DNA from 2 places in the Streptomyces sp. NPDC037389 genome. Region 1 is predicted to be linked to the other one. Evidence: riboswitches for the same ligand, from Rfam matches in the RefSeq annotation. Region 1 holds a riboswitch; the other holds the start of a gene.
What was found. Region 1 has a riboswitch for cobalamin ahead of AB0E98_RS19105 (HoxN/HupN/NixA family nickel/cobalt transporter). Riboswitches for the same ligand answer to the same signal wherever they lie in the genome.

Region 2: linked by a shared signal. The riboswitch ahead of metE (5-methyltetrahydropteroyltriglutamate--homocysteine S-methyltransferase) and the one ahead of AB0E98_RS19105 (HoxN/HupN/NixA family nickel/cobalt transporter) in region 1 are both predicted to bind cobalamin.

The regions. Positions count from the first base shown of each region.
Region 1 covers NZ_JBEZUS010000008.1:82,017-87,297, reverse strand. Annotated here, with positions in the region: gene AB0E98_RS19120 (response regulator transcription factor) at 129-836, shown strand; gene AB0E98_RS19115 (HAMP domain-containing sensor histidine kinase) at 829-1,968, shown strand; gene AB0E98_RS19110 (hypothetical protein) at 2,062-2,274, shown strand; gene AB0E98_RS19105 (HoxN/HupN/NixA family nickel/cobalt transporter) at 2,306-3,424, opposite strand; cobalamin riboswitch at 3,454-3,667, opposite strand; gene AB0E98_RS19100 (APC family permease) at 3,830-5,281, shown strand, end outside.
Region 2 covers NZ_JBEZUS010000003.1:567,093-572,373, forward strand. Annotated here, with positions in the region: partial or broken gene AB0E98_RS09320 (IS5/IS1182 family transposase) at 1-87, shown strand; gene AB0E98_RS09325 (hypothetical protein) at 57-239, opposite strand; gene AB0E98_RS09330 (aminotransferase class IV family protein) at 311-1,105, opposite strand; gene metE (5-methyltetrahydropteroyltriglutamate--homocysteine S-methyltransferase) at 1,176-3,500, opposite strand; cobalamin riboswitch at 3,657-3,820, opposite strand; cobalamin riboswitch at 4,084-4,170, shown strand; gene AB0E98_RS09340 (CbtB-domain containing protein) at 4,233-4,472, shown strand; gene AB0E98_RS09345 (CbtA family protein) at 4,510-5,268, shown strand.

The DNA of each region.
Region 1 (5,281 bases):
TCATCCGCGGGCCGGTGGCGGCTGGTCGCGCCCACGCGGCGGCAGCCGCATGCCGATGCTGCCCCGCGCCCCTTCGGGGCGCGGACCCGCACCGCACGCCGCCTCCCGCATGCTGCGAAGCTGACCGCATGCACCACATCCTCGTCGTCGACGACGACCCCACCGTCGCCGAGGTCGTCACCGGCTACCTGCAGAAGGCGGGCCACACCGTCACCAGTGTCGAAGACGGCCCCACCGCACTGGCCGAGGCCGCCGCGGCCCGCCCCGACCTCGTCGTCCTCGACCTCATGCTCCCCGGCGGCCTGGACGGCCTGGAGGTCTGCCGCCGCCTGCGCGAGGCGCACGACCGGCTCCCGGTCATCATGCTCACGGCCCGCGGCGACGAGGAGGACCGCGTCCTGGGCCTGGAAGTCGGCGCGGACGACTACGTCACCAAGCCGTTCAGCCCCCGCGAGCTCGTCCTCCGCGTGGAGTCCGTCCTCCGCCGTACCCGTGCGGCGGCGCCCGCGAGCGCCCCGCCGCTGCGGGCCGCCGGGCTGGCCCTGGACACCATGGGCCGCCGCGCCACCCGGAACGGCACCGACCTCGCCCTCACCCTCCGCGAGTTCGACCTGCTCGCCTTCCTCCTGCGCCATCCAGGGCGCGCCTGCACCCGCGAGGAGTTGATGCGCGAGGTGTGGGGCTGGGACTTCGGGGACGTGTCGACGGTGACCGTGCACGTACGCCGGCTGCGCGCCAAGATCGAGGACGACCCGGCGAATCCCGCGCTGATCCGGACCGTATGGGGCGTCGGCTACCGCTTCGAGGAGCCCGGGGAGGCGGCCGGGAATGGGTGACACGCTGCTCATCGCCCTGTTCGCGTTCCTCGGCGCGGCCGCCGCCGGGCTGCTGGGCGCGCTGGCGCTGCGGCTCCTGCGCCACCGGTCGGTGACGGTCTCCCTCGCCGTGGTGGCCGCCGTGTCGGTGACCGCGATGCTGGCCGGGACGCTGGCCGTGGCCCAGGCGATGTTCCTGTCCGCGCACGACCTGACGGTCGTGACGACGGTGTGCGCGATGGCCGCCGTGGTCTCGCTCGCCACGGCCCTGCTGCTCGGCCGCTGGGTGGTGGCCCGTAGCGCCGCGCTGACCCGCGCGGCCCGGTCCCTCGGCGGGGGCGGCACCTTCGCCGCCCCCGGCGGCGGCGCCACGGCGGAACTCGACGCGCTGTCCCGGGAGCTCGCCGCCACCAGCGCCAAACTCGCCGAGTCCCGGGAGCGCGAACGCGCCCTCGACGCCTCGCGGCGCGAACTGGTGGCCTGGATCTCCCACGACCTGCGCACCCCGCTGGCCGGGCTGCGCGCCATGTCCGAGGCCCTGGAGGACGGCGTCGCCGAGGACCCCGCGCGCTACCACCGGCAGATCCGCACCGAGGTCGACCGGATCGACACCATGGTGGGCGATCTCTTCGAGCTCTCCCGCATCCACGCCGGCGTTCTGCCGCTGCGCCCGAGCCGGATGTCGGTGTACGACCTGGTGGACGAGGCCCTGGCGGGCGCCGGGCCGCTGGCGCGCGAGCACGGGGTGCGGCTGGTGGGGGACGGTGTGGACGCCGCGCCGGTGGAGGTGGACGGCAAGGAGATGACCCGGGTCCTGGGGAACCTCCTGGTGAACGCGATCCGGCGGACCCCGCCCGACGGCACGGTCGCGGTGGCCGCGCGGCGCGAGGCGGACGCGGTGGTGGTGTCGGTGACGGACGGCTGCGGCGGCATCCCGGAGGAGGATCTGCCCCGGGTCTTCGAGACGGGCTGGCGGGGCTCGGCGGCCCGGACCCGGCCGGGGGGCGCGGGGCTGGGCCTGGCGATCGTCCGTGGCATCGTCGAGGCCCACGCGGGCCGGGCGTCGGTCCACAACGTGCCCGGCGGCTGCCGGTTCGAGGTGACGCTCCCGACGGCCGTCAGCGCGGGGGCCGCGCCACCCCGTGAAGGGTGATCACGGCCCAACACGCTGACGTGATCAGGGGTCGTGCGTCACGATGCACCCGCCGGCAGAGCGAGCAGCGACGACCGTGGAGCGGGATGGCCCATGTCCGACACCGGAGCCGAGTCAGATGTCGACGCCGACCCCCTGCGCAGGATCGCCGCGGCGATCGAGCGGGAGTGGGATCCCTCGGCCCGGACGTGCCTGACCTGCGGCGGGCCGGCCCTGGTGGTGGTGCGGGAGGAGCCGGCCGGGAGCAGCCCCCCGGTGATCAGCGCCCGGAAGGCGTGCGCGGACCAGGGCTGCGAACGCCCCTGATCCCCCGGCCGTAACCCCCGTTGCCGCCCGCTCAGCCGTCCGCGCCCGCCCCGGCGGCAGCCGTCCGTGCCGCCCAGCGCTGTTCGACCTTGGCGAAGCGCCAGTAGCCGAGGGCGATGGCCCAGACCACCACGAACAGCCCGACGATGACGAAACCGACGTTGTCGAGGTTCAGCCCCGCGATCCAGCCGGTCACCCCGTCGTCCAGACCGAGCTTCTCGTGGAGCACGCCCACCAGCTCGATGGTGCCGATGAGGAAGGCTACGGCGATGGACAGCCCGGTGATGGTGAGGTTGTAGTAGACCTTTCTGACGGGGTTGGAGAACGCCCACTGGTAGGCGAAGTTCATGAACGTGCCGTCGAGCGTGTCGAACAGGCTCATGCCGGCCGCGAACAGCAGCGGCAGGCACAGGATCGCGTACCAGGGCAGCCCGGCGGCGGCGCCGCTGCCCGCCATGACCATCAGCGTGACCTCGGTGGCGGTGTCGAAGCCCAGGCCGAAGAGGAAGCCCAGCGGGTACATCTGGCCGGGGCGGCTGATGGAGCGGGTGAAACGGCCGAGGAGGCGGTTCATGAAGCCGCGCGAGTCGAGCTGCTTCTCCAGTTCGGCCTCGTCGTAGCGGCCCTCGCGCATGGCGCGGAAGACCCTCATGATGCCGGCGAGGGCGACGAGGTTGAGGATGGCGATGAGGTAGAGGAAGCCGCCGGAGACCGAGGTGCCGACGACGCCGAGGGCCTGATGGGTGGTGGAGTCCTCGTTCATCAGCGTCCCGGCCAGCCGGGTGCCGCCGGTGACCAGCAACGCCATCAGGACGACGACGCTGGAGTGGCCGAGGGCGAACCAGAAGCCGACGGAGACCGGGCGTTGCCCGTCCGCCATCAGCTTGCGGGTGGTGTTGTCGATGGCGGCGATGTGGTCGGCGTCGAAGGCGTGCCGCATGCCGAGGGTGTAGGCGGTGACGCCGAGGCCGACGCCGAAGGCCTTGGAGCCGACGGTGTAGTGGTTCGGCACGACCAGCAGGAAGAGCACGCCGAACGCGACGACGTGGAGGGCGACGACGACGGCCAGCAGGCCGGCGGTCCGCAGGGTGTCCTCACGCCGCCAGCGGAAGGCGGGCGGGGACGGTTCGGTGGATGTGGATATGGACATCTTGGGGTGAACGCTCCAGCACCTCGTGGATCATTTCGAGATGCCGTGGCCGGTCTCCTGGCTTACGGGTGACTGGCGTTACCGTCCCGCCTTCCCGGCAGCCGGACGCTGCCAGTGGCTCCACGTACCGGGGCACGCGGAAGAGGACGGTCACTCCCCGATCACAGTGGCGAGGGCCGCTCCGGAATCGGCCCACGAGGGGCCTCACCGGTCTTCCCGAACACCACGGCCGGGCAACCATAACGTCCCGGCCGGGCTCCAGGGCGAGAATGTGGCACTTGCCATCTTCTCGCAGCAAGGCCCGACACTCCGCAGGTGATGGACGCGCCGGGCGGCCCGGTGTACGAGTGCAGGAAGACCTCGCAGGAAGACCTCGACGGACGACCGAGAGAGGGCTGAGCGCCAATGGCGGACACGGCAGGGGACATCGAGCGGGGGCCCGGGGCACCGGAGCCCGTGGTGCCGGAAGAGCGGGCGGCGTTCGTCCGCCGTATCGGGCTGTTCCAGGCCACCGCCATCAACATGAGCCAGATGTGCGGCATAGGACCGTTCGTCACCATTCCACTGATGGTGGCCTCCTTCGGCGGGCCGCAGGCGGTCATCGGCTTCGTCGCCGGGGCCGTGCTGGCCCTCGCCGACGGGCTGGTGTGGGCCGAGCTGGGCGCGGCGATGCCCGGCGCGGGCGGCAGCTATGTCTATCTGCGGCAGGCGTTCCAGTACCGGACCGGAAGACTGGTGCCGTTCCTGTTCGTGTGGACGGCGATGCTCTTCATCCCGCTGGCCATGGCCACGGGTGTGATCGGCTTCGTCCAGTACCTGGGCTATCTCTGGCCGGGCATGACGCAGACCCAGGGCGATCTGACGGGCCTGGCGTTCGTCGTGGTGGTCGTCGGGCTGCTGTGGCGGCGGGTGGAGAGCATCGCGCGGATCACGGCCGTGCTGTGGTGCGTGATGATCGCCTCGGTCGCCCTGGTCATCGTCGCCGCGTTCACCCACTTCAGCCCGGACCGGGCCTTCACCTACCCGGCGGGCGCCTTCGACCTCACGACCGGTCAGTTCTGGCTGGGCTTCGCGGCGGGCCTGACCATCGGCATCTACGACTACGGGGGCTACAGCACCGTCGCCTACATGGGTGCCGAGATCAAGGACCCCGGGCGCGTCATGCCACGGTCCATCATCTACTCGATCCTCGGCATCATGGCCATCTATCTGCTGCTCCAGATCGGCACCCTGGGCGTCGTCGACTGGCGGGAGATGCTGGACCCCGACTCCACGGCCGGGTCCTCCGTGGCCTCTGCGGTCATGGAGCAGACGTGGGGCAAGGGCGCGGCGGACGTCGTCACCGTGCTGATCCTCGTCACGGCCTTCGCGTCGGTCTTCACCGGGCTCCTGGGCGGCTCGCGCATCCCCGTGGACGCCGCGCGGGAGAACGTCTTCTTCCGCCGCTTCGGCGCCCTCCACCCTCGGCTGCGCTTCCCGGTGCTGCCCCTGGCGACGATGGGGCTGGTCTCGGCCGTCGGCTTTCTGATTGGCCGTCATACCGACCTGGCGACGATCATCCAGTTGCTGATGGCGGTCATGGTGATCCTTCAGGCGCTGTCGCAGATCCTGGCCTTGACCGTGCTGCGGCGCCGGCAGCCGGGGCTGCCGCGCCCGTACCGGACGTGGCTCTATCCGCTGCCGAGCCTGGTGGCGCTGGCGGGCTGGCTGGTGATCTACGGCTTCGCCGACCGGAACTCCCCCGGCCGCCACCCCATCGAGTGGTCGCTGGCCTGGGTGGGCGCCGGGTGCGTGGCCTTCGTGCTGTGGGCGGCGAGGGAGAAGGTGTGGCCGTTCGGGCCACGGGAGATCAGCGAG
Region 2 (5,281 bases), on a different contig from region 1:
GGGGGAGCCGACACCGGTCCGTCGCCGGTCGACCGGCGGAAGACGGGCAGCAAACATCACCTGATCTGCGACGGACGCGGCACCCCGTTCCAGGTCGGATCCTGCCGGTCATCTCCCGCAAGGGCGCCCCGAAAATCCAGGAACCGGGCAAACTCCGCTACGTCGTCGAGCAGACCTTCGCCCTGCGCCACCAGTTCAAACGACTCGCCGTCCACCGGGAACGCCGCACCGGACTCCACGACACCTTCGTCTCATTGGCCTGCGCCCTTATTTGCCGGAGACGCCTCAAGAAACACCGATCATGATCGTGTTACGAGCTCCGAAGACGCTCTCCTTGAATATCCGCATACCCGTCGCGCAGTGCCATCAGCACCGGGTGCTCATGCGGGAACCGCACGTCGTCGAGCGCGCTGACAGTACGGACACCGATGGACACGTTCGTGGCGAACGCCGCGGCCATGCCGGGAACGTCGGCGAGCCGTACCGGGGCGGTGATCTGCTTCGGGGTGTCGAGGCTCTGGAGCAGCAGCATCGTCGTGCCGGGGAGGGCTGGGGCGGTCGGCCAGATGACCGTGCCCTGCTGGTCGACGAAGCCGAGGTTCCAGGTGGCACCCTCGGATACGCGGCCGTCCGGTTCGACGAATACGGCGTCGTCGAAACCGGCGAGCTGGGCGTCGCGGCGGAGCTTGAGCTGTGGGTGGAGCCCGATGTGTTTCACCTCCGCGTTGTCGCGGGTGAAGGTGAAGGTCTTCGCTGTCAGTGGTGGTGGCGTCAGGGCGCCGGCCGGCCGTACGTTCACCAGGATGTGGGGGTTCTTGGCGGCGCTGGGGCGTGACAGGTCGAGGGTGGGGTCGAAGACGGTGACGCGGAGGCCGGCCACCCCGGTGACGCCGTCCGCGGCCTGGCGGATGTAGTTCAGGGTCCGTTGCCGGTCCAGGTCGACGCCGAAGACTATGCGGCAGTCCCGCACCAGGCGGTCCAGGTGGAGCGACAGCCCCCGTACCGTGCCGTCCTCCATCCGCATGGTCGTGAAGTGCCCGTAATTCGTGAGGGCGAGAGCCTGGACATCGTCGAGGGTGGCGGGATTTCCGTTGAGTTCGGCCATGTGGTCAGTCTCGCAGCCGTCCGGGCCGAGGGGTGCACCGATGGTGGTCGGGGCACCCCTTGGCGCGCCCTTACGAGGACGAGCCCGGGAGCTCCTCCCTCACCGTGCGGGCCGCCGTCACCAGATGCTCCAGGGAGGCACGGACCTCGGGCCAGCCTCGGGTCTTCAGGCCGCAGTCGGGGTTGACCCACAGCCGTTCGGCGGGGATGGCGGCAAGTCCCCGGCGCAGCAGGGCGGCCGCCTCGTCGGCGGCGGGGACGCGGGGCGAGTGGATGTCGTAGACGCCGGGGCCAACTTCGCGGGGATAGCCGGCGGCGGCGAGTTCGCCCGCGACCTGCATATGGGAGCGTGCCGCCTCCAGGCTGATGACGTCGGCGTCGAGGTCGTCGATGGCCTGGAGGATGTCGCCGAACTCGGCGTAGCACATGTGGGTGTGGATCTGGGTGTCCGGGCGGACGCCGCCGGTGGTCAGGCGGAAGGCCTCGGTGGCCCAGGACAAATAGGCGGGGCGGTCGGCGGTGCGCAGGGGCAGGGTTTCGCGGAGGGCGGGTTCGTCGACCTGGATCACGGCGGTGCCCGCCGCCTCCAGGTCGGCGACCTCGTCGCGCAGTGCGAGCGCGACCTGGCGGGCGGTCTCGGCGCGGGGCTGGTCGTCGCGGACGAAGGACCAGGCGAGCATGGTGACGGGGCCGGTGAGCATGCCCTTGACGGGCCGATTGGTGAGGGACTGGGCGTAAGACGTCCAGCGCACGGTCATCGGCTCGGGGCGGGAGACGTCGCCGGCCAGGACCGGTGGGCGGACGTAGCGGGTGCCGTAGGACTGGACCCAGCCGTGCCGGGTGGCGAGGTAGCCGGTGAGGCGTTCGGCGAAGTACTGGACCATGTCGTTGCGTTCGGCCTCGCCGTGGACCAGGACGTCCAGGCCGGTCTTCTCCTGGAAGGCGACGACCTCGCGGATCTCGGCCTCGATGCGCCGCTCGTAGGCGTCGGTGCCGATGCGTCCGGCGCGCAGGTCGGCGCGGGCGGTGCGTAGTTCGCCGGTCTGGGGGAAGGAGCCGATGGTGGTCGTGGGCAGCGGGGGCAGGCCCAGGCGGGCGCGCTGGGCGGTGGTCCGCTCGGCGTAGGGCAGCGAGCGGCGGGCGTCGTCGCCGGTGACGGCGGTGGTGCGGGCGCGGACGGCCGGGTCGTGGGTGAGGGCGGAGCCGGCGCGGGAGGCCAGGTCGGCGCGGTTGGCGGCGAGTTCGGCGGCGATGGCAGCGGTGCCGTGGCCGAGGCCGCGGGCGAGGGTGACGATCTCGGTGGTCTTCTGGCGGGCGAAGGCGAGCCAGCGGGCGATCCGCGGGTCGATGTCGCGTTCGGCGGTGGCGTCGAGGGGGACGTGGAGGAGGGAGCTGGAGGCGGCGACGTCCACGCGGCCGGCGAGGCCGAGGAGGGTGGCGAGGGTGGCCAGCGACGCCGTCAGGTCGTTGATCCAGACGTTGCGGCCGTCGACGACGCCCGCGACGAGTCGTTTGCCGGGCAGTCCGCCGGCGGCCGCGAGGTCGTCGAGGTTGGCGGCGGCGGGGCCGGTGAAGTCGAGGGCGAGGCCGTCGACGGGGGCCTTGGCCAGCATGGGCAGGGCCTCGCCCAGGCGGTCGAAGTAGGAGGCGACGAGGAGTTTCGGCCGGTCCGCCAGGGCCCCGAGGTCGCGGTAGGCGCGGGCTGCCGCGTTCAGTTCGGCCGGGGTGCGGTCCTGGACGAGGGCGGGCTCGTCCAGTTGGACCCACTCGGCCCCGGCGGCGCGCAGCGCGGTGAGCACCTCGGCGTAGACGGGCAGCAGCCGGTCCAGGAGGGTGAGCGGGTCGAAGCCGGCCGGGGCGCCGGGGGCGGGTTTGGCGAGCAGGAGGTAGGTGACCGGTCCGACGAGGACGGGGCGGGCGGCGAGGCCGAGGGCCAGGGCCTCCTGGAGTTCGCCGAGTTGTTTGGCGGGGTCGGCGGTGAAGACGGTGTCGGGACCGAGCTCCGGGACGAGGTAGTGGTAGTTGGTGTCGAACCACTTGGTCATCTCCAGGGGCGCCACGTCCTGGGTTCCGCGTGCCATGGCGAAGTAGCCGTCCAGGGGGTCGGCGGCGAAGGCCGGGCGGTGGCGGGCGGGGATCGCGCCGAGCATGACGCTGGTGTCGAGGACGTGGTCGTAGTACGAGAAGTCACCGGTGGGGACCTCGTGGAGGCCGGCGGCGTCGAGATCGCGCCATGTGGCGGCGCGCAGTCCGGCGGCGGTCCGGCGCAGGGCGTCGGCGGAGACGGCGCCCTTCCAGTAGCCTTCGACGGCCTTCTTCAGTTCCCGGTCCCGTCCCTGACGGGGGTAGCCGTACACGGTGGCCCGGGCTGCCGCGGCTGCGGACTTGCTGGTCACGGAACTCTCCTTCGCGAGCTCGTCTTCCGGGATCCCGGAGAGGCCGCGAGGGGTCGTGTCGGTGCGGGCGAGCCGCCGAGTGCTCGTCCGTGCGCGCCGACCCGCCCTCGGGGTCACCGGGATCTCCGCGCGCGATTCGTTCGCGCGCGGGCAGCGGGCAGGTCTTCGGACTCGCGGGCACGTCCACCCGAGGGCGGACACCTAATGGCCGTCGCTTCCCGGGCCCGCCGGGCCCAGTGCGTATGACGGCGGTCGTTCCCGCACACCGCTGCGGGGCAGTCCCGGATTCCCACCGGGTTCCCTCTTGCGACGCGTCTGCCTGGCGGGCAGGGCGAACCGGCTGCGTGGTCAGCGTAGGCACAGAAGTCACCCGCCGAACAGCCCTGTTCATATACCGGTCACACAGGGACGGCATACGGACGATATCCGGGCGCCGCGACGGTGTGGAGGGTGTGAAGGAGGCTCGCCCGCGGCGCACACCCAGGCCGTGCACGCCGGTTCATACGCCGGTGCGCATCCCCCCACCCCATGGCGCGACGTTGGCCTGAACGGTACGGTCGCGTGGACATGACGACGGGGTGACGGAAGCCGGTGGGAATCCGGCACGGTCGCGCCACTGTGAATCCGGCCGAACGCTCGCGGCAGCGCGGCGACGCCCGGGGAGTCAGACCCGCCTCCCGTCGTCCAAGAACCCCTAGTTCTGGGACGCGTGTTTCCCCAGGAGGTTTGATCATGGCCTATTCCGCCGTTCCCACGTCCGGCGCTCCCGTCTCCGGCTCCTCCGCCCGGCCGGAGGTCGCGCCGATATCCCTGAAGGCGATCGCCCCGTGGGCGGTCTTCTTCGGGCTTCTCATGCTGATCCTGCTGTACTTCGTCGGCGCCGAACAGGGCGCCACCTCGCTGCTTTCCGGCGAGGGCGTCCACGAGTGGGTCCACGACGGACGCCACCTGCTCGGCTTCCCGTGCCACTGACCGCCGGGGAGTCCGTCTCGTGAACACCGACCGTCCCGTGAACACCGTCTCCGTACGGTCGCTCCTGGTGCGCGGCATGCTCGCCGGGCTGGCGGCGGGGTGCCTCGCGCTGCTCGTGGCCTATCTGCTCGGTGAGCCGTCCGTGGACAAGGCCATCGGTTTCGAGGAGGCCCACAGCCACGGCGACCACGGTGTGGAGCTGGTCAGCCGCACCCTCCAGTCCACGGCCGGGCTGGCGACCGGCGTCCTGGTCTACGGCGTCGCGCTCGGCGGCATCGCGGCGCTGGCCTTCTGCGTGGCCCTGGGCCGGATCGGCCGGACCGGCCCGCGCGCCACGGCGGCCCTGCTCTCGCTGGGCGGGCTGCTGGTGGTCTATGTGGTGCCGTTCCTCAAGTACCCGGCCAATCCGCCGTCCGTCGGCGACCCCGACACCATCGGCAAGCGCACCGCGCTGTACTTCCTGATGATCGCGCTCAGCGTCCTGCTGGGCGTCGCCGCGATCTTCCTGGGCCGCGCGCTGGCCCCCCGGCTGGGCACCTGGTGGGCCGGCGTCGTCGCGGTGGCGGCGTTCGTGCTGATGGCAGGGGTGGCGTATGCCGTCCTGCCCGTGGTCGACGAGGTGCCCGCAGACTTCCCGGCCACCGTGCTGTGGCGGTTCCGCCTCGCGGCCCTGGCCATCCAGTGCGTCCTGTGGGCGGGCTTCGGGCTGCTCTTCGGGCACCTGGCCGAACGGCTGCTCGTCCACCGGGCCGGCCCCGACCGCTCGGCCCAGAGCCTGGCCGAACCCGTCTCCTGACCGATTCCGTTTC